Linked DNA regions of Herpetosiphon gulosus. The protein of the gene in region 2 interacts with the protein of the main gene of each other region in a pairwise test. Links are inferred from orthologs where the notes say so. Each region holds a gene or a part of one and is shown on either strand. Other genes may lie near its edges. The genes, in order: ftsZ and rlmN.

The links.
Region 1: the proteins of rlmN (region 2) and ftsZ interact in binary tests that used the Escherichia coli proteins (3 or more experiments, as listed by UniProt). The link is inferred for Herpetosiphon gulosus from one-to-one orthologs.

What each region holds. Positions count from the first base shown.
Region 1 is NZ_BAABRU010000001.1:367,684-383,540, reverse strand. What follows is about bases 10,505-13,428. They hold ftsZ (cell division protein FtsZ), read right to left. Parts: upstream 12,590-13,428; coding sequence 11,420-12,589; downstream 10,505-11,419. Other genes in these bases: ftsA (cell division protein FtsA), read right to left, coding at 12,660-13,428; ABEB26_RS01645 (peptide ABC transporter substrate-binding protein), read right to left, coding at 10,505-11,082. Outside these bases: ABEB26_RS01685 (segregation and condensation protein A), read right to left, coding at 1-247; ABEB26_RS01680 (Glu/Leu/Phe/Val family dehydrogenase), read right to left, coding at 453-1,703; ABEB26_RS01675 (2'-5' RNA ligase family protein), read right to left, coding at 1,743-2,702; ABEB26_RS01670 (peptide ABC transporter substrate-binding protein), read right to left, coding at 2,749-4,497; ABEB26_RS01665 (ABC transporter ATP-binding protein), read right to left, coding at 4,752-5,741; ABEB26_RS01660 (ABC transporter ATP-binding protein), read right to left, coding at 5,754-6,728; ABEB26_RS01655 (ABC transporter permease), read right to left, coding at 6,754-7,725; ABEB26_RS01650 (ABC transporter permease), read right to left, coding at 7,778-8,845; more of ABEB26_RS01645, read right to left, coding at 9,163-10,504; more of ftsA, read right to left, coding at 13,429-13,907; ABEB26_RS01630 (small basic family protein), read right to left, coding at 14,161-14,505; ABEB26_RS01625 (cell division protein FtsQ/DivIB), read right to left, coding at 14,517-15,365; ABEB26_RS01620 (D-alanine--D-alanine ligase), read right to left, coding at 15,362-15,857. UniProt on the Escherichia coli protein: Essential cell division protein that forms a contractile ring structure (Z ring) at the future cell division site. The regulation of the ring assembly controls the timing and the location of cell division.
Region 2 is NZ_BAABRU010000026.1:865-16,692, reverse strand. What follows is about bases 12,680-15,574. They hold rlmN (dual-specificity RNA methyltransferase RlmN), read right to left. Parts: upstream 14,726-15,574; coding sequence 13,634-14,725; downstream 12,680-13,633. Other genes in these bases: ABEB26_RS23190 (SAM-dependent methyltransferase), read right to left, coding at 12,680-13,459. Outside these bases: phosphohistidine phosphatase SixA, read left to right, coding at 1-170; ABEB26_RS23235 (ELWxxDGT repeat protein), read left to right, coding at 301-2,208; ABEB26_RS23230 (ELWxxDGT repeat protein), read left to right, coding at 2,389-4,317; ABEB26_RS23225 (GNAT family N-acetyltransferase), read right to left, coding at 4,358-4,765; ABEB26_RS23220 (cellulase family glycosylhydrolase), read right to left, coding at 4,987-6,975; ABEB26_RS23215 (hypothetical protein), read left to right, coding at 7,140-7,901; ABEB26_RS23210 (hypothetical protein), read right to left, coding at 7,902-8,264; ABEB26_RS23205 (TIGR02587 family membrane protein), read right to left, coding at 8,261-9,088; ABEB26_RS23200 (FAD-dependent thymidylate synthase), read right to left, coding at 9,098-10,714; ABEB26_RS23195 (hypothetical protein), read right to left, coding at 11,046-12,050; more of ABEB26_RS23190, read right to left, coding at 12,395-12,679.

The DNA.
Region 1 (15,857 bases), on a different replicon or contig from region 2:
GACGAGGCAATAATGCCCGCGATTTAATCAACAATAATTGCGCTGCCAAGGCCAGAAAATCGGCTACCGTCAGCGGGTCGGGGTCGGGCATGGCTCGTACATGAGCCAAATATTGATCAGCGACCGCCGCCAACGAAATTGCCGTGATCGCCAATTCCTCACGCTCAATCAAGCGTAATAATAAATCCAAGGGGCCAGCAAATTCGGGCAATTGCAAATTATAAGGGTGATGGGTTGCTAAGGGCATAATTGTAAGGATGAGCGATGAGCGATGAAGGATGAATTCATCACATATCGCTCATTATAGAGAACAGCGAACAACGGGGTCAGGGTTCAGGGGCTAGGATTCAGTCAATCGACATCAGCAGATAACCACCGGTAGCTATGCCAATCTGTGGTCAAAACAAATCTTCAGGGTTCCAAACTGACCCCTGAACCCTAGCCCCCAACAACTACGGATAAATCCCACGCATGGCCATCGCCCGCACAACCCGATCAACTGCTAGCAAATAGGCCGCCGTGCGTAATGGCACAAAGCGTTCTTGGGCGACGGTAAAGACCTCGTTAAAGGCCCGTTCCATAGTCGTGGCTAATTCGCCATGAACTTCGCGTTCAGTCCAGAAAAACTCTTGCAAGCCCTGTACCCATTCGAAGTACGAAACCACAATCCCGCCTGCATTGGCCAAGATATCGGGCACAACCATAATTTGCTTGTTGGCCAGAATCGAATCGCCCGTTGGTGTAATTGGGCCATTGGCTAATTCGACCACAATTTTGGCCTGAATTCGGCCAGCATTAGCCCCGCTAATATCATTTTGGCCTGCTGCGAGCACCAAAATATCGCATGGCAATTCGAGCAATTCGTTATGGCTAATGGGCTTTGTGCCAGCCAAATTCGCTACGCCATCGGTATTAACCCGATGCTCAATCAAAGTATTAACGTCGATACCAGCATCAGTTTCAGCCACAACGCCAGTGTTATCATCGCTGGCGGCAATAACCCGACAGCCCATTTCAGCTAAGAATTGCAAGACCAAACGTCCAGTCGAGCCAGAGCCTTGCATGACCACCCGTGCTCCCGCCAAATCAAGGCCAATTTTGCTGGCTGCTTGGCGCACGGTATAGCACAAACCACGGGCAGTTCCTTGGCCATGGCCTTGCGAACCACCGACCTGAACTGGCTTGCCTGTTGCCACCGATGGCATCGTATAGCCATGATGCATCGAATAGGTATCCATAATCCAAGCCATGGTTTGCTCATTGGTGTTAAGGTCAGGCATGATCACATCGCGTTCAGCGCCAATCAGCGGGGTAATTTCGGTCACATAGCGCCGAATAATCCGCTCGAGTTCGCCGCTGGTCAATTCGCGATGATCACACACGATTGCGCCTTTAGCGCCGCCATACGGAATTTGCACAATCGCACAACTCCAGGTCATCCACATGGCTAAGGCTTGCATTTCATCGAGCGTGGCCGACGATTGTAAACGCAAGCCACCTAGGGCTGGGCCACGCGTAATATTATGATGGACACGATAGCCAGTTAAGGTGCGCACCCGCCCATTATCCAGCTTGACCGGAAAATGCACAATCAACTCACGCCGTGGCTCGCGGAGCATATCGCGAACTTCCGGTTCTAAGGCCAGTAATTCAGCAGCAATATCAAATTGGCGCTGGGCGGTTGCCATTGTGGTTTCAATCATCGTAAAACTCCTCGGCAGTGAGTGTAAAGCAACGCTGCTTTAGGCATAATCGTTAAGTGCATGTATCTTAACACACTCCGCATGGTTCGTGCTAGCGCACAAACGAAAACGCCGTACTTCGTGCCACATCCGGCCAAAACGTTCTTCAAACAATACCAATTCAGCCACATGCCAACGTTGTGGTTGCCATGTTTCAGCAACCCAGGTTTGGGCACTCTCTAAGCTGCTATATTGCAACAATTTGCCAATCGTTAGGGCTGGCCAAGGCTGACGTTGGATTGGGCGTGTTTGCGGCAAGCTCGCTTGAAGTTGTTCAACCAAGCCTTTGCCTTGGCTGGGCAGCAGCACCAAACGATGTTGGTTTGGCGCGATTTGCAAGTGCTCAAGTGTCAGATCAAAGCCCGACCATTGGCTTAGGGTTATTGCCACTTCTCGCTCAAAAGCATCACGATCGTTGGGATGGCTGCTTGGCACAAGCACAATATGCGGCGGCAAGCCATGGCGATAACTCGGATCATAGCGTAGGCGATAGTGATCAAGCATTGCAACCACCTCCGGCGGCGGCACAATTGCCAAACGAATTGGCCGATGCTTACGCTGATAGCGCGTGCGGTATTCAATAAAACGCCGAATTTGCTGGTTCATGGTGCGCAACGAACTTATACCAAAGCGTCCAAGCCAAGCCAAAAATCGATTGGATGAACCTGCCAAACGGTGCAAAAACTGCTTATACGCTACCCGCGTTCGCCGAATCAGCCGATGGCGTGGGCCAATCAAGGCCGAGCCAATCACCAAGAAAATAATCCCTTGAAGAATTGGCAGAATCACACCTAAGATGCCGATAAAAATCAAAAACCAGCCCAATATTGGTCGAACCCGTGGCCAGATACGCAAAAACCACCCCCAGAGAATTTGGCGTTCTTGGGGGCGGTAGCTACACCACACTAGGTTTAACAGCAGAATTCCAAGTAGTAAGCCCATAATGTCAGTTTGATCCACATTGATCGTCAGTAATCATCAGCGCAATTAAGCATAATCTGCACCGCTAGCGTTGCCAAGCACTCAGGTTCCAAGTAATTGGAGCCAATGGCTGCGGTTGCACACCCCGCACGTTCGGCGCAAGCAACACCGTCGTTTGGCGCGTAATCACAGGCAAGACTGGTAATTCGCGGGTGAAAATTTGCTGTTGTTCGCTATAAGCAGCTTTACGCACCGCTGGATCAAGCGAACTGGTGGCGGTACGAATCGCCCGATCAGCGGTATCCATACACCAACCAGTAAAATTGTCGCCGGAGTAGCCATTAATTTGATTAGGAATCGCAGCACAACTCCACAACACCGCGCCATCGGGATCAACGCTGCGCAGCCAGCCAAACAAGGCCAGCTCAAAGCGTCGCCCAAATAATGGCCCTTGTTGGCTATACAAATCAGTAGTCGATAAGGCTTCAACCTTGATATCAATCCCAATTGCCTGCATATCGCTGACAAATTGCTCGCTCAGGCGTTGGCGAATCGGGGTTTGGGCCGAAGTGGTTAATGTCAATTGGAAGGGCGTGCCATCAGGGCGTTCGCGCAAACCATCGCCATTGGTATCAAGATAATTCATTTGATCAAGCAATTGGCGTGAAAGTTCAGGATCAAAGCTATAACTGACCACCGTTGTTGGATCAAAGGCCCATGATTCAGCCGCCAACCAACTATGCAAAACCGCCTTGGGCGTGCCATACAGGGTTGTACTAATCGCCTCACGGTCGAAGCCATGAGCAATCGCTTGGCGCATCCGAATATCTTGCAAAGCTACAACCGCCAAATTCATGTCGATATGTTCCCAAATTGGGTTGGGTGCTTGGAGCAATTGCAAGGTTTTAGATTGCACATCAGTTTTCAGATCAAGCGCTAACTGCTCCAACGAGCCTTCAGTCCAAGCCACATCGACCCGCCCACTCAGCACATCGTCGCGCATCATGGCAATATCAGGGTATAAACGGGCAATAATTGTGCTGGGCAGTTGTTCCGATTGGCCTTCACGTCGCACAAATTCCAACTGCGTGCCTGCCGTCCAAGCCTTGAGCGTATATGCACCATAGCCAACTGGCGACTGGGCTAACCGATCACTAACCTGTTTGGCACTTGGCTGGCCTTCAAACAAATGTGCTGGCAGCGGAGTCCAGACCGTGATCAAATAATTTGGGTCGTCGCGTTCGGGCGGCAAATAAGCGCGGGTCGTATATTGATCAAGCGCCACATAATCGGCGGTTAAGTCGCTTTGAGTTGCCAATTGGGCAGTTGAGGCGCTGCCACGCAACAAATTATAAGCAAAAACTGAATCGGCAGCAGTCAATGGCTGACCATCTTCCCATTGCAGATTTTTATTCCAGCGATAGGTTACGGTCAACTGGCGCACGCTGGTAATGGTTTCAGTTTGCGTGGTGGTAATTACGCCATTCGCATCAAGATTAACCGTGGTTGTAATATATTGCACATCACCATTTTCGAATGATGGCACACGCTCCAAAACGCCAGTTGTGGTATAAGCCTCAGCAACCACAGTCAAAGGCGCAGGGTAAAGCAATTCAATCAATGGGGCTGCGCCACGAAAGGCATAACTGTAGGGATACAGATCAACCGGCTCCTCAGTTAAGCCCAACGTCCAAAGATTGGAAGTGGCAGGGTTGGTAGTTGGCAAGGGAGTTTGCACTTGGACAGTTGGCTGACCAACTGGAGCGCCACCTTCAACACTACAACCAATCAAGCTAAAACAAAGCAACAGCGCAAGGCTAAAACGCAATTTCATGAGCATCAATCCAAGGTCAACCATCGAGCAAGCAATCAACACCTTGCTGATCGTTGACGCTCTAATTTATTCAAACCGCAACGTTCGATCACTTTTAAGCAACAGGCAGTGTAGCGCAGCCCGCCACTTTTGTCGAATATTTGTAGGCCATATTTCAGGGATCACGGGGTTTCTCATCAGATCTTTAGCTAGTTAAACAACGAACCGAGGTAGCAAAGCCGCCTCGGTTCTGGTGTTATTGCCCAACAATGTGCTTAACCTTGAGCAAAGTGACAAGCGACAAAGTGGCCTGGCTCTTTTTCCTCAAAAGCTGGGTCATCGTGTTTACAAATATCTTGGGCCAGCCAGCAGCGTGGGTGGAAGCGGCAGCCACTTGGCGGATTAACTGGGCTGGGCACATCGCCTTCCAAGATAATCCGGTCGCGCTTGATGGTTGGATCGGGCAAGGGAATCGCCGACATCAAAGCTTTGGTATAGGGGTGCATTGGTTTGCGGAAGAGTTGATCGCGGGTTGAAAGCTCGACCATCCGCCCTAAATACATCACACCTACCCGATCGCTGATGTGTTCAACGACGCTCAAGTTGTGGGCAATAAACAAATACGTTAGGCCCAAATCTTTTTGCAAATCGTTCAACAAGTTGAGCACCTGAGCTTGGATCGACACGTCCAACGCTGAAACAGGTTCATCACAAACGATCAATTTAGGCTGCATCACCAAAGCGCGGGCAATCCCGATCCGTTGGCGTTGGCCACCAGAGAACTCGTGGGGGAAGCGGCGCATGTGGCCTGAATTAAGGCCTACGCGCTCCAACACTTGGGCAACTTGGTCAAGCCGCTCTTTGGGCGTACCAATATTATGAATTTTCAACCCTTCGGCAATACTTTGGCCCACTGGAATCCGTGGGTTGAGTGAGGCATAGGGGTCTTGAAACACAATCTGCATATCGCGGCGCAACGTTCGCATGCGGCCAGAGCTTGCTTTGAGCACATCTTGGCCCTCAAACACCACTTCGCCAGCCGAGGGTGGAATCAAGCGCAAGACCGTGCGGCCAGTAGTAGTTTTGCCACAGCCTGATTCGCCGACCAAGCCGAGCGTTTCACCCTTTTTGATGCTGAAACTTACGCCATCGAGCGCCTTAACTTGGGCGACCGTGCGGCGCAACAAACCACCCTTAATTGGAAAATATTTCTTGAGATTACGTACCTCAAGCAAATTCTCACTGGTACTGTTGGAAACAGTCATGTCAAACCTCTTCTAGTACAACCAGCAACGTACCAGTCGATCACCTTCGAGCTTGATCAACGGGGGTTCTTCTTGAGTACATTGATCCATGCGATGGGCACAGCGTGAAGCAAAACGACAACCTGCTGGCGGGTTCAACAAGCTCGGAACTTGACCAGGGATTGTTTCTAATTCATCGCGCACATTGCCCAAAACCGGAGTTGAAGCGATCAAGCCTTGGGTATAGGGGTGTTTAGGTGCTTCAAACAAGGCATGGACAGGCGCATATTCAACCGCCTTACCTGCATACATCACCATCACATTTTCGGCCATTTCGGCCACCACCCCTAAATCGTGGGTAATCAAAATAATTGCAGTATTAACCTTTTCGCGCAACTCGCGCATGAGATCCAAGATTTGGGCTTGAATCGTTACGTCAAGTGCAGTAGTTGGCTCATCGGCAATCAACAATTCGGGGTTACATGCCAAGGCCATGGCGATCATCACCCGTTGGGCCTGACCGCCAGAAATTTCGTGGGGAAACGAACGCATCCGACGCACGGGGTCGGGCAAACCAACTAGAGTAAGTAGCTCAATCGTGCGTTTATTGCCTTCCTCGCCCGAAAGCCCTTGGTGAATTTGCAAGGCCTCGATAATCTGTTCGCCGATCCGGAAAACAGGATTCAGACAGGTCGTTGGCTGTTGGAAAATCATTGAAATCCGATTGCCACGGATTTTGCGCATTTCTTCTTCACTCAGGTCGAGCAAATTCTCGCCATCGAACATGATCTCACCTTCGATGACTTTACCAGTTTTGCCCAACAAACGTAAGATCGACATGGACGTTACGCTTTTGCCACACCCCGATTCCCCGACGATGCCCAAGGTTTCGCCACGACGCACCTGAAAATCGAGGCCATCGACGGCATGGACAGTGCCTTCATCGGTGAAAAAGTAGGTTTTGACACCCTTGAGTTTCAACAAAACATCGGATTGAGCCACAAGCATGCCCCTATCTAGCAAGAATTACAGGTTAGCGTTTGGCGCGTGGGTCAAGAGCGTCGCGCAAGCCATCGCCAATGAAATTGAAGCACAATGAACAAATAAAGATTGCCAGCCCCGGGAAGAAGGCTTGCCACGTATATTTTTCCAAGACGGTTGTATTAACATCTTTGAGCATATTACCCCAAGATGCTGCGGGTAATTGCACCCCGAAGCCCAAGAAGCTTAGGGCAGCTTCGGTGATCATCACACCGCTCAAGGCCAATGATGCATTAACAATGTTGGGGGCTAAGGCATTTGGCACAAGGTGGCGGAACATAATCCGCAAGTTAGAAGCACCTAAAGCACGCGAAGCCGAAACATATTCTTGTTCGCGTAAGCTCAAAATTTGGCCGCGCATCAAGCGTGCGCCGCCAGTCCAACTAAAGAAGACCAGAATCATAATCAACACATTGATTGTGGGCTTCAAAATAGTCGAGATAATTAAGAGAATTGGCAGCAATGGCAAGGTATTGAGGAAGTCTACAAAGCGCATTGCAAAGGCATCGACCACCCCGCCAAAGTAGCCGCTCATCACGCCAACGACAATCCCAATCAATTCGCTGAGGAGGGTTACGGCAACGGCGATATACAGCGAAACCCGCCCAGCATACAGCAAACGGGTCAGCAAATCGCGGCCATTATAATCGGTTCCCAACCAAAAGGTTAGTTGCTCACCTTTTGGAGTGCGAATTTCGCCGCCAATCCCATTATAATAAAGATTCTTCTCAAGATTATAGGCAGTGCCTGGTGGTTGGTTTTTCTTAACAATCGCGCTATCGGTTTCACCGAATGGCATCAAGAAAGGACCAATGATCACTGCTGAAATCATCAAAAATAAAACGACGACACTTCCAACTGCAAAGCGGTGGCGCGTAAAGCGCTTAAGAATCTCAAGCCATGGGCGCTCATATTCTTCTTTTTTTGCCTCGCGAGCCTCGACTTGAGTTGTTGAAACAGCCATGGATTTTCCTTTCACAGTGTTGATAAGACCAATCGCAAACCGTCAGCCGCAGCTACTCAAGTCGGATTCGTGGGTCAACAATCGTATACAGAATATCAGCAAGCAAGGTGGCAAAGACCAACAAAATCGATGAGATCAGCAAGAAAGCCATTGCCAAAGGGTAATCTTTGAGGTTCAAAGCGCTAATAAAGGTAAAGCCCAGCGCTTTATAATTAAAGACTGTTTCGGTAAACAATGCGCCACCGAAAACCCCAGGAATCGCAAAAACGATAATCGTGATCAAGGGAATCAAGGCATTGCGGAAAGCATGCTTGTAGATCACAACCCGTTCTTTAACCCCTTTGGCTCGCGCCGTTCGCACATAATCTTGGCTCAACACTTCGAGCATACTAGCCCGCATAAAGCGGCTCCAGTTGGCCAAATTGAGCATTGAAAGCACGGTAACTGGCATAACAAGGTGCATCACGCGATCAAGGAACGAGCCAGCCACAACTGTACCGAGGATTGGTACCTCGTAGTTGCGCAAGGCCAAAATATCGCCAGCAGGGAAGTAGAACCAGCCATTACGCTTGAACCACAGCGATACCGCAATAATCAACAAACCAAACCAGAAGGCTGGCAGCGATAAGCCAATAAAGCTAAATGTGGTCAGCACATAATCAAAGAATGAATATTGGCGAACTGCCGAGAAGACCCCCAACGGAATCCCCAACACCAACGAAATCAAGGTTGAGGAAATCATCAGCCAAAGCGTATCGGGGAGTTTATCGCCAATAATGTCCAAGACTGGCGTATTGCGTTGGAACTTCCACGATGTGCCCCAATCCCAGCGCAAAATCCCTTTGCGATCGCCTTTATATTCTTCAAGGCCAATTTTATCCATCCAGGTATCGCCAGCTAACCAAGTTGGATACCACAAGTACCAAGGCTTATCAGCCCCAAGCAATTTTGCTTGGCGTTTGATATCCTCTTCACTCGGACGGCTTTTGGGATCTGTGTTTTGGCGCAACTCATCAAGTGGACCACCAGGAGCCAACGCAAACAGCGAGTAGATCACTGCTGATGAGAACAGGAGAACGAGCATCGCTTGAAACAAGCGCCGAATGAGATATACGGTCATGCGGTACCTCTACACATGCTTGAAATGGTTAATACCAAGATAAACGGTTGTTAACTATTACACTCTACTTTAGTCAATTACGTTCAAAAAAAGAGCAATCAATTTTAAAGCTGGAAAACTGGCCTATTGTACCATTTATCTCGCATTACAAAAAAACCACACAAGCATGACAATCACTGTCTGGTGGTTACGACATCCTGAGTGACAACATTGTCTTGATTTAACTGCATGGTGCTCGCGAAAGGTTGTAGGAAAAGAGAGGGAACAACTACGGAGCCACGTGCAAGCACGCAGCTCCGTAGTGGGGAGCTTACCGATTACTCAGTAACATCCCAGGTTTCGATGTTCCAGAAGTCAACTTGGCTGGTTGGGTTCAAGTCCAAGCCGCTAACCTTGACGTTGTAAGCACCAACATTGACGCGTTGGTACAATGGGAAGGTTGGCAATTCGGCATTGAAGACCTTTTGAGCTTCGATGACCAAAGGAATCCGCTTGGCGCGGTCGGTTTCTGATTGCGAGGCCAACGCTGGCTTGTCGTAAGCTTCGTTACACCAGCCGGTGTTGTTTTGGCCACCGTAGCTGTTTTCAGCGGTTGGTACTTGCTCACAGAGGTACAGAGCGGTCGAAGGCTCTGGGCCACTGACCCAAGCGTACAAGCCTAAGTCGAAGCGGCGGCCTGACAAGATACCTTCTTCGCCGTTCTTGAACAAGACATCGGTTGCTGGCACGAAGTTCAATTGAACATCGATACCGACAGCTTTCAAGTCTTCTTGGATCAACTGGGCGACTGAAGCACGGGTTTGGTTGTTTTCGGTGGTGAAGAATTGAACCGTGAGCTTGGTACCATCTTTTTCAAGAATACCATCAGCGCCAGCAGTCCAACCAGCTTCGGCCAAGAGAGCCTTAGCTTTTTCAACATCGTATTCGTAAGCTTCCAAGCCTTCGCCGTTTGGTGGATAAGCCCAGTGGTCGGCTGGCAAGAAGGTGTTCATCACAACGGTCTTGCCGAACAAGACGTTATCGATGATTTGCTTGCGGTTGACAGCGTAAGCCACAGCTTGGCGCAACTTGACATCAGCGAATACTGATGGTTGACCGTCGTTGCGCTCGACACCGAAGTCCATGTGTTCCCACACGGTTGCTGGAACATATTGGCCCTTGAGCACGCCAGCAGCTTCGAGTTCGTCGAGCTTAGGAGCGTTAGCCAAGGTCAAACCAATTGAACCAACTACGTCGATTTCGCCACTTTCCAATTGTTGCAAGACTTGATCTTCGCTGGTCAGATACTTGAAGGTAACATTACCAACGAGAGGGAAACCTTTTTTCCAGTAGGTTTCGTTTGCAACCAACTTGGTGCTTTCTTGTGGGGTGTTTTCGGCAATTTTGTATGGGCCGTAAGCCAATGGCTTGCTAGCGTAGTCGCTACCACCAATGGTTGCTGGGTCTTGGCTTTCCAAAACGTGCTTTGGTTCAGGCCCAAAGGTGTTCAAGAAGTAGGTTGCATCGGTATAACCAGGTGCAGCGTACCATACCAAGGTTTTGTCGTCTTTGGCTTCGTATTTTTCGGTGCGGTCAAGCACGAAGCGGCTAGCGTTCTTGATGCCTGGATCTTGGTACAATTCAGCAGCAAACACGAAGTCGGCAGCGGTGATGGCGGTGCCATCTTCCCAAGTCATACCATCAATCAAGGTCCAAGTTACAACAACTTGTTCCAATTCAACAGCTTCGGTCAAGCTAGCGGTATCGGTGATCAACTCATCGTCGATCACGATGTTACCAGCATAGCTGCTATCAACTGAGATGGTTTGGGTCACTGCATCGCCATCTTCGAAGCTTGGCAATTTGGTGAAACAAACTGGTTGATATTCGTAGCTCAAGGTGGTGAAACAAGCTGGTTGAATCGCTGACAACACTTGAGTCGTGGCGCTTGATTGTGATTCAATGCCGAACAAGGTGTCTGGCGATTGGGTCATACCGATGATGATGGTTTTATCCATATCAGGAGCGGTACCAGTTTGTGGTTCGGCGGTTGCTTCAGCAACGGTTGGTTCGGCGGTTGCTTCAGCAGTCGTTGGTTCAGCGGTTGCTGCTGATGAAGTATCTGTAGTTGCAGTTGCTGGGGCAGTCGTTGCTGGGGCTGTGGTTGGGGTTGTTTCGCCACCACAAGCAGCAAGGATCGGAACAACAAGGACCAACATGAGCGCAAAGCTCATCAATTGGCGCTTTGATCGAAGCATTCTTGCCTCCTAAATCAAACAATTGAAAGGACGATTTCTAAATCGAACATTCCTATATCAGAGGGATATAGGGCCAACAGGGTGTCTCGTTGGTGACGCGACCACCTCCTTCCAATGTGGTTTTTGGGGATAGTATAAGTAGCACAGATGCAATCTGTATTCAGAGCATCATTATAACCATTAAAAAGCTGGTGTCAAAATTTGTAGTACTTTTTGCCTAATCTTTGGGCAGTTTGCCCAACGACCTAGCTAACTATCTAAAAATATTCACGCTCAATTTGGGCAATTTGCTCGCCCCAAGGGGGTAGTACCACTCCCTCGGAGCGAGCCAAAAACCTTACTTGCGGCGTTCGCGGTTGCGCAAGAATGGCGGAATATCTAAATCGTCGTTGCTACCAAAGGAGGTTGGAGGTGTGGGCCGTTGTGGTTGTTGCGGTTGGGGTGCTGGCCGCACTGGTTGCTGAGTTGGTTGTTGGTAGCTGGTTGGTTGGCTCGTCGGTTGGCTTTGCGCCGATGGATATGAACGTGAGCGATTGTTGCCTTGGGGCCGCGCTTGATCAAAACCCGTGGCAATAATCGTGATTTTAACTTCATCAGCTGGCAAATTAGGGTCAATGCGTGCCCCGAAGATGATGTTGGCATCAGGATCAGCCGCCTTGGAAATAATCTCAGCAGCTTCGTTGACTTCCAACAAGCCCAAATCTTCGCCACCAGTGACGTTGAACAGCACGCCTTTCGCACCATCGATCGAGATTTCAAGCAATGGTGATGAAATTGCCATATTCGCAGCATCGATCATGCGATTATCGCCAATCCCATGGCCAATTGCCATCAAAGCCGTGCCCTGTTGCGACATAATCGTTTTTACGTCGGCAAAGTCGAGGTTAATCAAACCACGGCTGGTAATCAAATCGGAGATCCCTTGAATACCTTGGCGCAACACATCATCAGCCATGCGAAAGGCTTCGTTCATTTTGGTGTTTTTAGAAGCGATTTGCAGCAAACGATCGTTAGGAACAACGATCAAGGCATCAACGCTTGGTTTGAGTTGGTCAATCCCCGATTCGGCAACTTTGCGGCGATGGTTACCTTCAAACAAGAAGGGGCGGGTTACCACACCAACCGTCAAGGCACCAATTTCTTGGGCAATCGAGGCAATCACGGGCGAAGCACCTGTGCCTGTGCCACCACCCATGCCAGCAGTGATGAAAACCATATCCGAGCCACGCAACACATCGTGCAGCTCATCGTGGGTTTCTTCGGCGGCTTTTTGTCCAATCACGGGATTACCGCCTGAGCCAAGTCCACGCGTCAGTTTATCGCCAATCCGCACGCGAATCGTGGCTGGTGAGTGGATCAAGGCTTGAGCATCGGTGTTGACAGTGATAAATTCGACCCCTTGCAGGCCCGATTCGACCATGCGATCAACCGCATTCGAGCCGCCGCCACCAACCCCAATCACCTTGATTTGGGCGAAATTTTCAATTAAGTTGCTATTGAAATCCATGTTAAGTTTGCCTCCAGATCAGCACCAAAGCCCAGCAATGGCGTAGATCGACTGTAGCCACGATGCTTGTTTACGGTAAAAATTCCCGTAACCACATTTTGAAGCGGTCGTAGGTTTGTTTCCAGTTGGTCGTTGCTGGTTGGCTCGCAGCATGGCCGCCAACGCTGCCCATTCCATGACGCAAGCCCCAACGGACAAGCCCCACAGCCGTGGCATAGGGTGGTGCATCTATTGCTTCAGCTAATCCAGTCAAATTCGTTGGAATACCAATGCGCACTGGCATCCCTAAAAGTTGGCGTGCCATCTCATCTAAGCCAGGCAATTGAGCCGAGCCACCTGTCAGGACAATCCCCGCAGGCAACAGGCCTTCATAGCCAGAACGACGGATTTCATTGCCAATCATGTCGATCAGTTGTTCGGCTCGCGCTTGCAGAATTTCATTCAATTCAACCCGCGAGACTTGTTGATGTTCGCCGGGCGAGAAGCCATCAGTATCGATCAGATCATCATCAGGGTCATGGCTGTCGATATCGGTTACTTTGCCATAGCGCAATTTGAGATATTCGGCGGTGTTATGTGGTGTATGCAGCACATAAACCAAATCGTTGGTAAAATGTGCTCCGCCAATCGGCAACACCACGGTGTGCCAAATCCCACCACCAATAAAAATCGCAATGTCGGTTGTGCCGCCACCAATATCAACGAGCACAACCCCACGGCTTTTATCTTCTTCGCTCAGCACCGCCTCGCCCGAAGCCAAGGGTTGCAGCACCAGGTCGTCAATGCCGACCCCAGCTCGTTCAACACTCTTGATTAAATTTTGAATCGCCATCACTTCGCCAGTGACAATATGGGTTTCAACTTCAAGCCGATAGCCTGCCATACCCACTGGATCGCGAATGCCCTCATGGCCATCAACGATATAGGCCCGTGGAATCACATGGATCACTTCGCGTTGGGTTGGGATAGCAATCGCTTGAGCGGCTTCGACAGCGCGGGCAACGTCTGTGCGCGAAATTTCATGATCAGGTCGTGAGATGGCGACCACCCCACGACTATTAACTGAGGAAATATGGCGGCCTGCAATCCCGACAAAGGCAGTGCCAATGCGATAGCCCGAAAGCCGCTCGGCCTTTTCAACCGAAGTCGCAATCGCGCTAACCGCCTCGTCGATATTCACCACGACCCCACGGTCGAGACCTTTGGAAGGCGTAAGGCCAACCCCTAAAATATTCACTTTGCCTGTATCGTGAACTTCAGCAACCAAAGTACATATTTTGGTTGTACCGACATCAATACCGACAATGGTGCGATTCATGGAAAACCCCTTGTGTTAGGCTAAAATGTTGCCTGTCAAGCAGGGTTGCTGGCGATTATACGAGATAGCAGATCGCTTTGCAACCACGCTGCATTGCGTCAACAACCTACACTAGGTCGCAGAAGAAGCTGCATCTTCAAGGCTGGAACAATGCTCAATGTCGGGTTGCTCGAAATAATGAATGATGAGAGCGCGACATTGCGAAAAAGTGCATCCATCAACCGTACCACAGCCTTGTTTTGTCAACCTGCGCCTAGCCAACTAGGTGTTGTCGAATACGACTGGCATTTTCAAACAAACGGACACCAAAGGCCACCACTGCCGCCAAATAGAGGTCAATGCCTAGTCGCTCGCCCAGAAACGCCAGCACAACCGCCAACACAGTGTTGCCAATTAATCCTGAAATAAAGATCCGATTCCGATAGCGTTTTTCGATTGTTGCTCGCGTTGCCCCAACAATCGAATCAAGCGCCGATAAAACTGCTACCGCTGTGTAACGGGCAAATTGCGAGGGGATTGTCAGACCGGAAACAAGTCCAATCGCTACCCCGACTCCCAGCCCCGCCAGCGGAATCCACATAGCTTGTCGCTGCTCCACGCATGTGCTCCTTATTGCGACCCTGCCGTTGGCGTTGGAGTCGCCTGCGGTCGATAGTAGGGTTTTTCCGGTCGTAAATCGATAAATGTCCATACAGTATTGCTTGCTTGAACTTGTTGCAACGTTGCAAGTTTCAAATCAAGGCTCACCTGCTGTTCAGCCAACCGTCCAAACACCGCTTGATTAGTATCATTGTAAACCGAAACCCCATAGTATGGGTCCCATTCGTAGCGCGTCGGTTGCCAACCAAGCTCTTTGGGAATGCGTAAATACAGCGTTTGCGCCAAATTCAGCGCATCGGTGTCGATATAGCTCCCCGCCGAAATCGGAATTGTGCGGGTATCGTAAATCACTAGGGTTGCGGTAGTGATTGATGTGGCCAAGCCTAACACTTCGCCCCCAGCAGTCACTTCGTAATTTGTACCACCCATATTCCAAACCACTGCTGCCTGTCGCTCTTGCACTCGCACCAATACGCGGGCGGGAATCCGCAACTGCACGCTCGCTGTGGCAACATAGGGGTTTTGGCTAATTCGCGCAGCCACTTCCGCCGGATCAATATCCCAAATCGAGATACCTTGCAGGTTGGCTAATTGGCTGATCGTGGCGGCATCGACCGAGCGATTGCCCTCGATCTCCAATTCGCCAACCACAAAAGCCGGTGAACGAAAGACTACAATCAAACTGCCAATACCGACCAACAGCAAGCCTAACGCCGCTAATTTGCCATTCAAGAGCATGTTGCGCAGAATGGTTCGCAGCGTTGGGCGCACCATTGGCGTGGTGCTACGCACGCCCAGCGGTGCACGCCCGCGCGGTTTGCGGCTAATCAAGCGGCTTGAGCGACGTGGATTACTCATCGGCCTCGCTCATGATAACGTTCAATCGCCAGATCGATCAGCCGATCAAGTAATTCGCTATAGCCAAGGCCAGTGGCTTCCCACAATTTGGGATATTGGCTCATCGCCGTAAAGCCAGGGAAGGTATTAATTTCGTTGATATAGATCGCGCCAGTTTCGCGCTCGACAAAGAAATCGACCCGCGCCAAGCCTGCCCCGTCAATCGCTTTGAAGGCGGTAACTGCCATCTCACGCAGTTGTTGGCTGGTCGCAGCATCAAGCTCCGCCGGAATTGCAAATTGGGTCTGGCCTTCGAGATATTTATCGGCATAATCGTAAAAATCGTTGGCAGGCAGCACTTCACCTGGCACTGAAGGCTCAGGATCATCATTACCCAAAATTGCAACTTCAATTTCACGGGCATTGATGCCTTGTTCAACCACAATTCGCCGATCGTAGCCAGCAGCCTCGGCCATGCCAGCCGCCAATTCAGCTCGATTGCTGACTTTGCTA
Region 2 (15,828 bases):
GCGAGTATGTGGCGCATCTGGCAGGCTATGGCACAAATCTGATTTTCAAAAAAGGCACAGTTTGTCGGGTTGAAGTGCAAGGCGAGCATGGTCAAGTGAGCTGGATATTACCGCCAAAAGTGCTGATTGCTCTCGCCGAGGCGCGTCAAGCCAAACCTGCTAAGCATTAACAGCCGATTTTCAGCTTGATTTCAGTTTTTAAGCTAATTACAAGATTTATGCTAGTGGCGTTTCATCGTGCTTCCTCAGAGCGATCGCTATACTCCCCTCTGTAGTCGAATCTATCTAGGAGATCTGGCAATGAAACGTTGGATGCTATTATTTCTGATCGTTGTAAGTTTGGTGCTCCCTCAGGCAAGCAGCGCTGCCGAACAACAGTGTTTTGAGCAAACAGGCTTTTGTACTGACGGGCGTTTTTTAGAGTATTGGCGGCAAAATGGTGGCTTGGAAGTCTTCGGTTATCCGTTGAGCACAATTGAAATTGTCTACAATCAGGATAGCCAGATGCATTTCCTGACTCAACAATTTGAGCGTGCTCGCTTTGAGTTGCACCCTGAATTTGCCGCGCCCTACGACATGTTGCTTGGGCGTTTGGGTGATGATCTGCTGCGCTACCGTAATATTGATAGTGCCATGCTGCCACGTGAGGCAGGTGCAAAAGCAGGCTGTTTGTGGTTTGAAACGACTGGACACAATGTCTGTAATCAAGCTAATGGCCTTGGTTTTATGAGCTATTGGCAAAATCATGGCTTGAACGACCCCAAACTTGATGCTTTTGGCCGTTCATTACAATTATTTGGGTACCCGCTGACTGAGCCAGCCATAGAAACCAATGCCAATGGCGATAGCGTGCTTACCCAACATTTTGAGCGTGCTCGTTTCGAATGGCATCCTAATCAGTCCGATCAGTTCAAAGTGCTGCTTGGCTTAGTCGGCAAAGAATCGCAACAATTAGTCTATGGCGAAAGCTCAAGCCTATCTGAACTAACCCTCGTCAATAACACGCTCTTTTTTACTGCCGATGATGGCGTTCATGGCCGCGAATTATGGAAAAGCGATGGCACTGAAGCTGGCACTAGCTTGGTCAAAGATCTGAAAGTTGGCGCTGAATGGAGTGGAATTTATGAATTAGCCGCTGTCAATCAGGGCGTTATTTTTGCCGTCAACAAGCAAGATAAGGATTATCAATTATGGTTCAGTGATGGCACTGAGGCTGGTACGCGCTTAATCAAAAGCTTTGGCCCAAACGCTAAGATCAACAATCTCAAAACATTGGGCAATGGGAGTATCTTTTGGGTGAATGATGCAGTTCATGGCATAGAACCATGGTATAGCAACGGTACTGAAACTGGTACATATTTGCTGAGTGACATCAACCCAGGCCTTGCAGATTCAGCAGTTTACAACAATTATGGATCTTATTGGGTTGACTATGCCCCCATCGCGGGAGGTATGGCCTTTTTTGCCCAAAACATCCAAATTGGCAACCAAATCTGGTGGACAGATGGCAGCATTGCCAATACTCGCCAAGTCAGTCGTTTGGATAAATCGGGGGGCATGCTTGAGTTAGAAGCATTAGATGAGCAACATCTGATTGCTACATCCTATCAAAATACAACGATGGGCGTTTGGAATATTACGCTGGCTACAGGCGAACAACAATTATTAGCCAGCTATCTGATAATTGCCACAACCCGCAACCCAGCGCCAGTCGTACAACTAACCCAAGCCGGTGGCATGGTTTATTACCTTAGCAAAACCCAAAATGGCACAATCACCTTATGGCAAACGAATGGTCAAGCAAGCCAAACAATTCAACCCAATTTACAAGGCTACAAAGCCGAAAACCTCTTAGCTGCAAACGATCAATTGTATGTGAAGCTGATAAGTTCGCACGGAATTCAGGCTGGCTGGTGGTATTTCGATTCAAGTAAAGGGTTGACTCAACTAACGCCATTGCCGCTGCGTATTCAGGCCTCGAACAATGGCTTACTGGGCTGGGAATCGATCGCTGGAGGATTACGGTTCTATAGCAGTAATGGGCCAAATCAAGCACTACGCTATCGTAGCTCAGTGATGGGCAAGCAGACATCCTTCCCTGATACGGCCAATGATCGATTTTTCGCCATCCCTAGTTTTCAGTATGGCACGGAGCTATGGTATAACGATGGCAGCACCCTGCGGATGGTCAAAGATATTCACCCATAAATGCTTCGCCCAATAAACTTCAACACTCCACTTGTACCAACAGGTGGAGTTGTTTTATACTCAGCAACTTTTCAGTTTGAGTTCAGCTTATAAGTAGATTCAAAGTCGTTTACCAGCCAGGTTTCATCGTGATTCGCCAGCTGGCTCACTATACTCAAGCTATCAGAATGTGGAGGAATAATGATGAAACGCTGGATTTTATTCGTGCTGATGGTTGCAAGTTTGGGCTTACCTCAAGCCAGCAGTGCCGCTGAACAACAATGTTTCGAGCAAACGGGCTTTTGTATCGAAGGCCGCTTCGCCGAATATTGGCAGCAAAATGGCGGCTTGCAAGTGTTTGGCTATCCGCTGAGCAGCGCCCAAGATGTCTATAATCAGGATAGCCAAAAAGCCTTTTTAACCCAGCAATTTGAGCGTGCTCGCTTTGAGTTGCACCCAGAGTTTGCCGCTCCTTACGATGTGCTGCTAGGACGGTTGGGCGATGATCTATTGCGCTATCGCAATATCGATAGTCCAATGTTGCCACGTGAGGCAGGCGCAAAATCAGGCTGCTTATGGTTCGAAACGACTGGGCACAACGTCTGCAATCAAGCCAATGGCCTTGGTTTTATGAGCTATTGGCAAAATCATGGCCTCAACGACCCCAAACTTGATAGCTTTGGCCGTTCGTTGCAACTTTTTGGCTACCCGCTGACCGAGCCAGCCATGGAAACCAATGCCAATGGCGATAGCGTGCTCACCCAACATTTTGAGCGTGCCCGTTTCGAGTGGCATCCCAACCAGCCCGATCAATTTAAAGTGTTATTAGGCTTAGTCGGCAAAGAATTACACCAATTGCCCTATAGCGCAAGTGGCGAGCCATTCGAATTAACCTTGGTTGGCGATCAGCTCTTTTTCACCGCCGACGATGGCGTGCATGGTCGTGAGTTGTGGACAAGCGACGGCACCGAGGCTGGCACGCGCTTAGTCAAAGATCTGGAAGTTGGCGCTGAATCAAATTGGCCACATCAACTAGCAGCAGCAAAGCATGGTGTTTTTTTCGTGCAATTCAACACGACAGCCTATGAATTATGGTTTAGCGATGGCAGCGCAAACAATACCCGAATCGTTAAGTCAATTCAAGCTGATTACAATCCATATATGACCAACTTGGTTGCTTTAGGTGATGGCGTGCTCTTTTTCGCCAACGATGGGCTGAGCGGCATGGAGCCATGGTATAGCGATGGCACCGAAGCTGGGACTCGTTTGCTCCGCGACATTAATCCAGGTGCAGGCCACTCGAATGTTGAAACTGGCTATAGCTATTTTTGGGCAGAATATACACCTATGGCAGGTGGAATGGCCTTCTTAGCGAGAAACGCTCAGGCCGGAGCACAAGTTTGGTGGACTGATGGAACTGCGGCGGGCACACGCCAAATCAGCAATTTTGCTGGTGAAATCCATAGTGTCTTTGAGTTAGAGCCGCTAGATGCCCAACATTTGATCGTGGCGGCCAGCAACGAAGGCACATTTGGCATCTGGAAATTGAATATTCACACTGGCGAGCAACAAAATCTGGCTAATTACCCTTGGATTACTGGCAGCATTCGTAATCCAATCCCAGCCTCGCAACTCACTCAGGTTAATGGCGAGGTATTTTATACGGTGATGAGCCAAGGTGTTGGTACAAGTCTCTGGCGCACCAATGGTCAAAAAGCCCAAGCAATTGATTTAGCTGGCAAGAGTCCCTATCGCCTGCTAAGCGCCAATAATACATTCTATCTCCAACTCTACCAAGGCACTGAACAGGCTGGTTGGTGGATACTAAATGCAGATGCCAGCTTGAGCCAATTCAGCCCGCTCGACCTAATAATTGCCGATACTGGTCAAGGCTTGATTGGCTGGGAATTGCTCAGCAATCGGGTGCGGGTGTACCGCAGCACCAGCGATTATCAAGCGATGCACTATCAAGGCTCGGTCTTGAGTCAATCTAGTTTTACCTTCTATCCATCAGATACGGCTAGTAATTCTCAACGCAGCTTTTTTAGCTTGCCTGATCAGCAACATGGCATGGAGCTTTGGGTCAGCGATGCCCAAGGCCTACGTTTACTCAAGGATATTCGGCCATAACTCAAAGGCGTGGCGCAGTCTTTCCGATTGCGCCACAGCTTTATGCGTTCTGAAGCCATTGGCCGATCACTTGCGACATACCTGTGGTTTCTTCGGCAAAGCCAAGTTGCAGATAGAACGTTTGCATATCGTCGGTAAATAAACAGACGTGTTGGCCTTGCAAATCAGCTAGAATTTGCTTAACCAAATGGCTAGCAATACCTTGGCGACGATAATCGCTATGCGTCCAAACATCGACAATATAGCCATTGCACACGCCATCGGATAAAGCACGGGCTTTGCCGATAATCCGCTGGCCGTCAAGTGCAAAGCAAACACTATAACTTGCAGCAAATGAACGTTGATATTGCTCAGGCGTGCGGCCATTATCAAAATCATCGCCAGCCAGCTCAGCTTTTAATTGCGCCCAATCAATACCATCCAAATCGCGCTTGTAGTGAATTGTCATAGTATTCCTTCAACTAAAAATATAGCGCATTGAACATAGAGCATAATCGAGGTTCGGAGATCGGTCTACGGATGGGGTTAGGAATTTAACGGAGCGAGCACAAAGGCCATAGGCTATGGAAATTCTTGAGAAAGAAATCAAAAGCCCATAGCCACATGCCTCATATCCTTCGTGATTCTGGTATCCTCGTATTCAGCTTCTATGCTCTATGCTCTATGTTCTTAGGGATACTGCGCCCAACTTTGGTACAGTTGGCGGCCAAGCAGGCCAAGCTGAATTTCGTAGTCAGTTCCAGCTAATTCAGGATGGTGCTCGAAGCGATTGCGCTCGAAATATTGCACCAAAAAGCCTTTGTTCTGCACTGGGTCATATTCCCAAAAGGCCTCGCTCAACGGAAATCCATAGATCGCAATCCCGCCGTTTTGTTCCCAATATTGCTTGAAGGGATAGCACAAACTATGGCCAGTTTCGACGAAATAGCTACATTCGGCAGGCGGATTTTGGGCTGGTGGCAGGCCGCGCCAATCTACGCCATTGCGTTCGAGCGAACGTACACCGAGCAGGCTAAGTTGGACCCGAAATTCAGGTCGATTATTAGGAAATAACTCGAAGCGGTTGCGCTCAAAATATTGCACAATCGTTGGAATTCGGCCAGCGCCTGGTTCGGTCAATTCATCGGTCAAGGGCAAACCAAAGCGAGCCAAGCCGCCATTTTGCTCCCAGTAAGTACGAAAACCGCCAATAATCGAGTGTGGAGTTTCATCAAAGGTGCGGCCAGTGCGGCTATAACCACCATACTCAACCCAAATTGGCATACCCCGCTGATCAGGCTGGATTTTGACATTGCCAGTTTCGGTGTTGATCACGCGCAACAAGCTTCCATCGTAAGCCCGAACTTGCACATGGCTACAATCGCAGTGAATTTCAAGGTAGGGCGGCGATTGAGCTTCGTGTATCCACCACAAAATATCCACCGAGCGATCGCCGTTGGTCCAATGTTGCCAGCCAAGCCCACCATCATAAGGCAAAGCATAATTAGCTTGCCAACTCAGCCCACCCAAATTGTGGGTCAGGTGGTAGTAGGCACTATAACTCGGCTTACGAATCCGCTGATCATCAAAATTTAACGGATAGGTACGCCGCAACAAGCCAAAATGAAATTGATTTTCAGATGGATCGTTGATTGGACGCGTGTAGTTACTGTTGTCGCCAGTATCGTTGCGAAAATCATACCAGAAGATTTTTTCAACCCCAGGATGGGTCATGGCCAGCAGATAGAAGCGTTGGAGCCAAGCCGCCTGCTCGTCTTCGCTCACAATCCCATCGCTTTCGGTAGACCAACCAACTTCGGTATACCAAATCGGCTTGTTGCCAAATTGGGCGAGCAGCGCATCGATTTCGGCAGCCTGTTCGCGGTAGGTTTGGCTGCGATCACGGCGCAGCACAGGCACTTCGGGCGCATCAGGACGATAAGGGTGCAAGCCCAAAATATCAAACATCGGCCAAGCATCGAGTGCATACAAACGCTGGAGATAATCGGGAGTATCATAGGCAAATTCGGGAATTTCGCTCCAAATATCGGCCACACCACCTAGCACAATTTTGGCCTCAGGATCAGCCGCCCGAATTGCGGCACTAGCAGTTTGCAGTACCCGCACAAAATCGTCAACGTTGTAGAGGCCGCTCTCATAGCCCGATGGCACTAAATTTGGCTCGTTCCAAACTTCCCAATATTTGATCTGCCCACGATCGCGGCCATAGCGAGCAACGGTGGCATACACATAATCGCCCCAATCGCTGAGCCATTCTTCGGGGTGCGGGTTACGGCCTTTGAACCAAGCAGGATTATAATCGAGCAAGCCTAAAATGTTGATGCCAGCCTCAGCTTGCAACTGAATTGCCCGATCATAATTATAGAAACGCGAACTATCGCCATCCCAACGAAAGGGACCATTAGGCTCAAACTGAACCTGATCCCACCAGATTTCTTCGCGGTTCCACTGAACACCAGCTTCACGCATCAAGCGAATCATCGTCGGCATTTCATCGGAGCGCACGCGATTGCCCAGCGACACGACCATGCCAAATGGCGTTGTTTTATCACCCCATGGAATCTCGGCAGCAGCGGCGGGAGTAGCGGGGTTGGCTAGCAAAAACGGTGTGACGACGAGCACCAGCGCCAGCACCAGAGGGAGCAAGCGTTTGTGCATTGCAGTTTATCCCTTGTACAATCCATTGTTCATCTCAACGTTGCGTAGTGTACCATGGTTGCCTCGCTTTGCTGCTGATAAAAAGCTGAAACAACCGCAGAAGTTCAATACCCACTATGTACTAAATTTGCTATTATGAATACTACTACTTATGAGGAGAAGCTATGAGGTATCGAAACTTAGCAATAGTCTGGTTGTTGATAATTTTATTAGCTGCTTGTAGCAGTAATGAAACCTCAAACCCAATAATATTGCCTGAGCAATGGACTCCAACAAATTCAATTTTGGGTCAGAACACTTGTGAATTGCCTTGTTGGCAGGGTATTACGCCAGGCAGAACCAATGCAAATGAATTGGAAATAATTACCAAAGATTGGTCATTTGCACAGAAGATTGTCCAAGCAACCAATGAACAAGGCTTAGGAGCATTATCTTGGAATTGGAAGGATTGGCCTGAAATAGTTAATGCAGGAGTCTATTATACCAAACCGCAAAAATTTATTGATATTAAAGTCAATCTTATTAATCGGATTATTATTAATTTTGAAAAAGAAATAGCTTTGGAGAAAATTATAGCACGCTATGGACAACCTAGTCATATCCTGCTCAATCATGCTTACGATGAAACTACAAAATTGAGCTATTATCCATGGTATATCGTCTATTTAGAACAAGGATTTGCTGTCAGTTTTGTACCATCAAATCAGCAACGCCCACAACTTCCGCAAATGTCACCTGCATTAGCCATTAACTACCTTGAAATATTTGCCCCAAGTGCTCAAGGTTTTGATATTGCATTAACCGACCCGAATTTACAGATTGACAATTCTAGCCAATTTTTAGTTCCATGGGCAGGGTTTGAGGTAGGCGAAATGTATTATTGTCGCGAATTAAGGCCAGATTCTATCATTAAGGGATGTAAATAATTACGGCTCGCTATAGCCCACAACGGCAATTTTTGCTAGCTGGGGATCACGGTTGAAAATCAAGGTAACGGTTTGCTCAGCATGGCCTGGTAGCAAATCCAGCGTGACATTGCTTGTTTGCTCATCGACTGCGCCAATTATTTCGACCGCCGCCGCCGCCCGATCACCATCGTTGTGCACGGTTACATCGAGATAAAATTGTTGCTCGATTTGGCGCACTTCGCCCATTTCAAGCCTAAATTGAGCAGGCTGATCACCTTCGGTCGCCCAAAGCCAGCCAATCAAGCCAACCAAACAACTTAATAGCCCAATCGAGATAACCAGCGAAATCCATTCGGCAGTGCTGTGGGTTGCACGACTCATATGGCTAATCTCCCTGCTGCCCCGCCAACCGTAGCAGGTAAGCCTAAAACAATTGTGTAATCGATAACTTGATGCAGCGATGTACCAGCCCCAAGCTGATTAAAAACCCGCAGCGTCACTAAGGCAAACAACAGCGAGATAATGTATGAGGCAATCGTTTCACTGAGCGGCGATTGAAATAAGCCGCGTTCACGCCTGCGCTGCTGATGATCACCAAACTCGGCCTGAAACACAATCACATACGAGATCAGCAATGAGGCTGCGATAATCAGCCATAACCACCATGGCGGCAACGATGCGGCAATCACGCCAACCTCATCGGTTGGAGCAATCGAAAGCCCAACCACGGTTGCCCCAAGCATCGTACCACCTGCATCAACCAAGGTCGCATGCCAAAAGCTACGCTGCTCAGATTCCTGCTCATCGTTATCCTCACGGCGCAACAAACCATTGGCCATCCCAACGCCAATCGCACAGGGCATAGTTTCCAAAACAATTTTGCCCAGAATCACATCATAGGCCAAATCAAAGGTAACCCGCCGCAAAATGATTAAACTGAAGCAAGCGACCACCGCACCCAGTGCTAAGGCTTCGATGCTATCTGCCAACGAACGACTCCACGTTTCGTCGGAATTGCGCCGAAAACCGGTAGCGCGATTCAGCGCCACCAAGGCAATATAGGTTAAGCCAAGGTACAACAGCATATGCAGCGGCGTGAGATCGCTGCCAATATCCCACACTTCCATGGTGTAGAGCAACGGAATGCCAAACAAAAACGCACCAGCTATTCCATTAAGCAAATCATCAAATTCACGCCGCCACATAGTTCGTTCCTATTGTTGACGCTCGGCCAATTTTTGGTCAAAGCGTTGTTCAGCAGCCAAACGTTCTAAGGCATGCTCACCCAAATCGACAAATTGCATGCCTTCAATCAAACTTGGATGGATTTTTCGCAAGGCCAAATACATTTGTTGAGCGATTGCCCGATAACTCGGATGGCCCTGTGGCGCAGCGCGTAGCTCGATCAAATGGTAGGCTTCGCGCAAATTCAAGCGAAAGCGCCAACGAATGCGGTAGGCAAACGGCACCAAATATTGAGCGGCTGCCGGAAAATCAGCTTCGATCGTTTGAACTGCTGCTGCCGCTTGATCAAGGGCCGCGCAATAAGCAGCGGCAACTCCGGCGGCCTCAAGTTCAGGCGCAAGCGTGTAACCATGCACCACGCTATAACGCTGGCGTTCTTGGGTCAAAATCCGATGGCGTTGCAAATCACGATAAGCGCCGATATCGGCCAAGAAATCAAAGGTATAGTAGGTTTCCTCGAAGGCGCGACCTGGACGATGGAAACGCGAGCCACGTTCGCCCACATAGGCCCGAATAATTGCGCTGCGCTGCTCAGTTGGCAAATTTCGTGCCCAGCCTTGCAGAGTTTCCAACGGTTGGTCGCTGTGCGGATAAAGAATCGCCGCCACCACTTTGGCCTCAGCATCAGGATCATATTCAACCAAGGTTACCGCTTGTAGATCGTTGCTAGCAGCAATTTCGGGCTGGAAGGCAGCTCCTGCTTGGCGCATTGTCGCGAGATACTGGCTATAGGCTGCGCCGCGTTCGGTTTTAGCCCGTTTCACAAACGAAGGAATCAGCTGATCAAGCTCATGTTGCAAATTAACGCCAACGTTGCGTACTTCACTATGCTCGGAACTGGCTAATTTAGTTAGCAAATATTCAAAAGCGCGACCATTGCCAAATAAACCAACATTGGTCAAGGTTGCCATTGGCAGCAAACCACGCAGCAAATCAAGGGCTTTAGCACGAGTGGCACTGGCATAGGCACGTTCGCTGGTTTTGGCATCGCGCGGTGTGGCGCTTTGCACCCAACGTTGTACAGGCTCGATCAAATTTCGATAGGTATCGAACAACTGATCAAGTGTTTGTTCATAATGGGCTGCATGGGGCGATTGCATAATTTCGGCCACCCGATGATAGCGATATTTGCCCGCCACTTGGCGATCGAATGGCACATAGCGGGTCGATTTTTCGAGTGGATCGAGGCCCAAGCGGCTATCTTCAATCGCTTTGGCGACGATGTTGCTCACGCCTTCGCAGGCAACGTGAGCCCCACCCAACTCGGCCACCGAGTCATCGCCATAACCCAACAATACCCGTTCGTAAAAAGCCTCGGCCTGTTTGGTTGCTACCAGTTGCTCGTTGCCGTTAGCAGCGGCATGACCAACAATCGCCTGAAAACCAGCCTCTGGCGCTTGAATAAATTCATCGAGCAACATGCGGCGCAAGCTTTTGTCGCTGCGGCTATAACGTGAAAACAGCGCACCTTTGACCACCTCAGGTAAGTTGCGCAAGCCAAAAATGGGCTGATCGAGGTTGGTGACAAACGGCGCAAGAATCGCCTGTTCTTCAGCGGTAAATGTATCACCCCAAGGGTCGTGCATTGAATTTCTCCAGTAATCGATTATTTGTTTCAAACTTGGGTATTTTATCCTGAGATGGAACAGTTGATTCCGAGGATGGCTACTAGGGTGCATAGATTCAGATGGTTTTTATGTGGTTTAGGTAACCATTAGAAGATTTTAAGTGTTTCAAGCATTGATTCACCACCCTTCCGTCCCGCCTCAAGGCGGGAGACGCAGGGGTTTTCATCCCCTGCACCCCTAATAATTGTTTGGTGGATTATTAGGGTGAACTATGCACCCTATTGTCCTAATAAAACAAGCATTCGTGGAATTCGTGCAATTCGTGGCTAAAAATCTTCGTGACTCAGCATTAGGCCAACCACATAACCAATGCATGAATTTCAGCATCGGATAATGTTGCAAGTTTTTCAGGCAGTTGTTGTTGAATAGTATGTTGAATCGTTGTTTCAATTGATGAATGATCACTGGGCCTGCCGCCTGCATCTTGAAGCGTTTTTGGCAGCCGATCCAAAACGAGTAAGCAACCAAAATCGCGAATGTGCTGTGGATCGATTATTTGGCTGGCAGTAATTTGGCCACGGGCTTGGGCATAGGTTGTTAATCCTGCGGCCAAACCCTTGATCACCCCACGTCGATAGCTCGGCTCAAACGGCACATGCCTGTAGCGAAGCAAACATTGCTCGATCCGACTGAAATAGCTAAATCGTAGACCAAGCTTGATTTGAACATGCTCATTAGCGCCTTCAAACTCTAAATATGGCTGTGGGCTCAGATCCTGATAAATTAACTCATCGAGATAATCACGTAAGCCATTGGGGTAAAAAAGCTGATTAGTTGTCGATTGTATAGTGTCAACAACGTCGATACGACAACCTCGAAACAGCGTTGCCAAGCCGCGCAACGAACCTAGTAGTTGATGGATTGAGCTAGTCCGATTTATGAACATAGCGCGGTGGGGAACAAAAGAGATGCTTCGGTAGTTGGTTTGACTCGAACCAAGTTGCTGAACTGGTGGCACTACGAGTTCAGCGTTATACGATAGCTGGTAATGCTGACCAGCCCTGTACAAATCGATCGTGCAATGTTGGGCAGCGCCAAACAGGTGGAATACCTGATCTTCAGTTAAACCACAACAATCGCTGGATTCAATTGTCGCCTCAAAATCTTGCACAATAAAGCCAGCTTCTGGCAAAATAGTTAATTGAATGTGTTGGGCATGCTGATGGTTTAAGAGAAAATCGATATATTCAACCAATAAGCGCTGAATTGCCTTGCCATCATTGCCACCATAATACATTCCCACATGTTCGCGGCGAAACTGAATTGAGTTAAGATTCGATGGTATTTGAATCATGCTAGCATCATAAAGAGAATTATCAGGCATTCGTAAACCTCTTCTCGGCGTTTATGGGCTTAAATCAAGATGCTTTTCTCCACCCTTCCGTCCCGCCTCAAGGCGGGAGACCGCAGGGGTTTTCATCCCCTACACCCCTAATAATTGTTTGGTGGATTATTATGGTGAACTATGCACCCTATTGTCCTAATAAAACAAGCATTCGTGGAATTCGTGCAATTCGTGGCTCAGTATCTTAACGCAGAGGCGCAGAGGGATGTGAGGGGTCAGGATTCAGGGGCTAGGTAATTCAACTCTGCCCCCTAGCCCCTGAATCCTGACCCCTCGCCCTTCGTGGATCGTAATTAATCTCTTGGTAATTGCTCAGGTTTGGGGCGTTTTTCGTGCTTTTTGCGCAGCACAGCGGTAACCTCGGAGCGATTGTGAAACAGTTGACGTGCGCCAATCACCCAATAGGCCGTGCGCAAAATACTCAGCGAGTGATAGGCAATTTGGGCACTATGTTCATGCGGCAATTTGAGCGTCACCACTGCTAAACCATCATTGGTCAAGGCATTGGCTGAATCAACCATCAGCCATGCCGAATCACGGGCATCGATCCGCATATCATTAACAATCACAGTAAAACGCTCTTGGGTAGGCAAAAAGCGCTGAGCCAAGATTTGTAAGTGGCGCACGCCTTGATCGTAGCGCAAGCTGGGGTGTAAGTCGGCTGGGTCGATCGCAACTACTGGTAAGCCTGCTCGCCGCAAAATACGCGTCCAACCACCAGGCGCTGCCCCTAAATCCAAGGCTTGGCCATGGTCGGGCCACTCGATATTGAACAACGCTTGGGCTTCGAGCAATTTAAATTCAGCGCGGCTTAATTGGCCTTGTTCGCGGGCAAAGCGATGTGCTCCCCCCGCCCAGGCCGAGCGATTAAATTCTACCGTCGAAACGCCCAAATAAGCCCGATCCATACTTAAGGCCACCGAGAGCACGCCCTGCGGATTGCGCACATCCAACGGTAGCCCGCTGACTTGCGACACTGCTTCGGCCAAAGCTTGGTTAATTTCAAAGCGCGTCAATTTGACATGTTCATCGAGCAAGCGAGTTTGCACCGCAAACGGTTTACGGGCGGGCAAATGTGGCGCAAGATTCAAGGCCACTTGGGTGAGGCGTTCAAGATCATCCGGTGTACCATCGAGCATCAATTCGCGGTGAACTGGCGCGATATGGCGCACAAAGATCGCTGGGCGTTTGTTCAGGGCTGCTTGCCATTCAGCCAATGGCTGTTCAAGCTCAACCATGGCTACTTCTGGCGAAAGCCGCTGCGCAGCCACCCCATACTCGCCAAAACGAATTTCATCTATCGCTGCCTCAAGCATTTCGGGCGCAGCACTAATCAAAACACGGTAAGTCTCAAGCACAAAAAAGTCCCCTAGAAAGGCAAAAGGCAAAAGGCAAAGGGCAAAAGTTCCTTGATCCAGCCCGTTCCAGTTCACCTACATACCTTGATACAGTTAATTCCAATTGTTCTGAAATACAGAAATACAGCGGCTTATCGATTAACTATTTTGATTTTTGCCTTCTGAATTCTGATTTTAATACAGGTTTATCGGGCTGGTTGGCGATGGAATCGCGGCAAGTTGGCCACAGGCGGCAGCGATTTCAACCCCGCGCTCCACTCGCACGGTGCACGAAATGCCTGCTGCTTGCACAACTCGTTGAAAAGCCGTGACCCGCTCACGATGCGAACGCGTCAAAGGCGTTCCAGGCACAGGATTCCACGGGATCAAATTGACATGGCAGAGCATGCCATTAACCAAACTGGCAAGTTGGGCCGCTAGTTCAGGTGTATCATTTTTATCATCAAGCAGCACATATTCAAATGAAACTCGCCGATGGGTTTTATCGGTGTAATAACGCACTGCCTCCATCAAATCGCTAATATCAAAGCGATCATTGACCGGCATAAGTTCGCTACGCAATTGATCGTTGGGGGCGTGCAACGAAACCGCCAAATTGACCTGCAAGGCTTCATCGGCCAATTGGCGAATGCCTTTGACCAAGCCCACCGTCGAAACGGTCATGTTGCGAGCGCCAAGATTAAAGCCCTGCTTATCGTTGAGCCGTTCAACCGCCGCCCACCAACGCTCGTAATTGGCAAATGGTTCGCCCATGCCCATAAACACCAAGTTAGTGATATGGTCGGGCACTGGTCCGCCATGGCGTTTGGCAATCGCAGAGCCTTCATTGCGCAGATAGCGCTCGAAATAGAGCACCTGCTCCATAATCTCGCCACTGGAGATATTGCGCAACAAGCCTAATTTGCCAGTTGCACAAAAGACGCAGCCCATGGCACAACCAGCTTGGGTCGAAACACAAATCGTCGCCCGATCCGGCGGGTAGATCATCAGCACGGTTTCAATCACTGCATTGCCTGGGCAGCGCCAAAGCACCTTGCGGGTTAAGCCATCGTCAGTAGTTTGTTCGCGCACCAACTCAAGGCTACCAAGTTGTAAATTTGCTGCCAATTGCTCCCGCAACGCGGCGGGCAAATCGGTCATGGCGGCAAAATCGTTGGCTAATTTTTTATATAAATGGGCATAAATTTGCCGCGCCCGAAAGGCTGGCTGGCCTAATTCGGTCAATTGCGCGGTCAAGCCCTTCAAATCAAGATCGTAAATATTCATGGGTTCCTCGTTTGTTACGCCCCATGATACCATCTTTCTTTATTGTGGGGATCGGTTGTTGATCCACGAAGGACACGAAGGAACGAGGGTTCAGGGATCAGTTGTCAGGGATCGGGTTTTGATCCACAAAGGTTAAAGTTTTTAGCCACAGATTCCACAGATTTGTTTGATTATTGCTCTATGCCACACACTTCACATGCTCATCCTGTTGGAATTTAATCCCTCATAATTCATCCTTCATCCTTTGGTTCTCTGCGCCTCTGCGTTAAACTCTATAAGCCAATAGCCATCACATCCTAATTTTCTTTGTTCTAATCCCCATTTTGATTTTTGCCTTTTGACTTCTGATTTTATTACCGACCCCCGACAACCGATCCCCGATCCCCACTCCATATCGTATAATAGCGCCACGCCTAATTTAACAATATTTCCCCATCTTGAAGCCTACGGCAGCCTGCTGGATGGAGCTTTCTTGGGCATGGCCAGCATTTGCCGGGCGTGCATTGTTGGCTTGATTCAAAGGAGTTGACCTGTGGCACGCAGCAATTCGCGGCTTGACGCTGGTTTGGCAGGCTATTTTCGCTTTGCCGAACGTGGAACCAACCTTCGGACTGAAATTCTGGCGGGTGTAACCACCTTTTTCGTGATGGCCTACATCATTTTTGTGAATCCCTCGATTTTATCGAGCGGCCCATTGGCAGAAGCTGGGCCGCCATTCAACGCAACCCTCACCGCCACATGTTTGGTTTCGGCCTTGATGTGTATCGCGATGGGCTTATTTACCAATTATCCTTTTGCCTTGGCTCCAGGCTTAGGCTTAAACGCGGTCGTGGCCTTTCAATTAATTCTGACCATGGGCCTACCATGGCAAACAGCCATGGGCGTGATCGTACTCGAAGGCGTTTTGATCACGCTATTGGTGCTAACCGGATTTCGCCAAGCGGTGATGCATGCGATTCCGCTTTCGCAAAAACGGGCGATCAGTGTCGGGATTGGCTTGTTCATTCTGTTCATTGGGTTAAATAATGCTGGGATTGTACAACGCGGCGCGGGAACGCCCATGGCTTTGGGCAATTTCACCACCTTCTCAATCTTGCTGACTG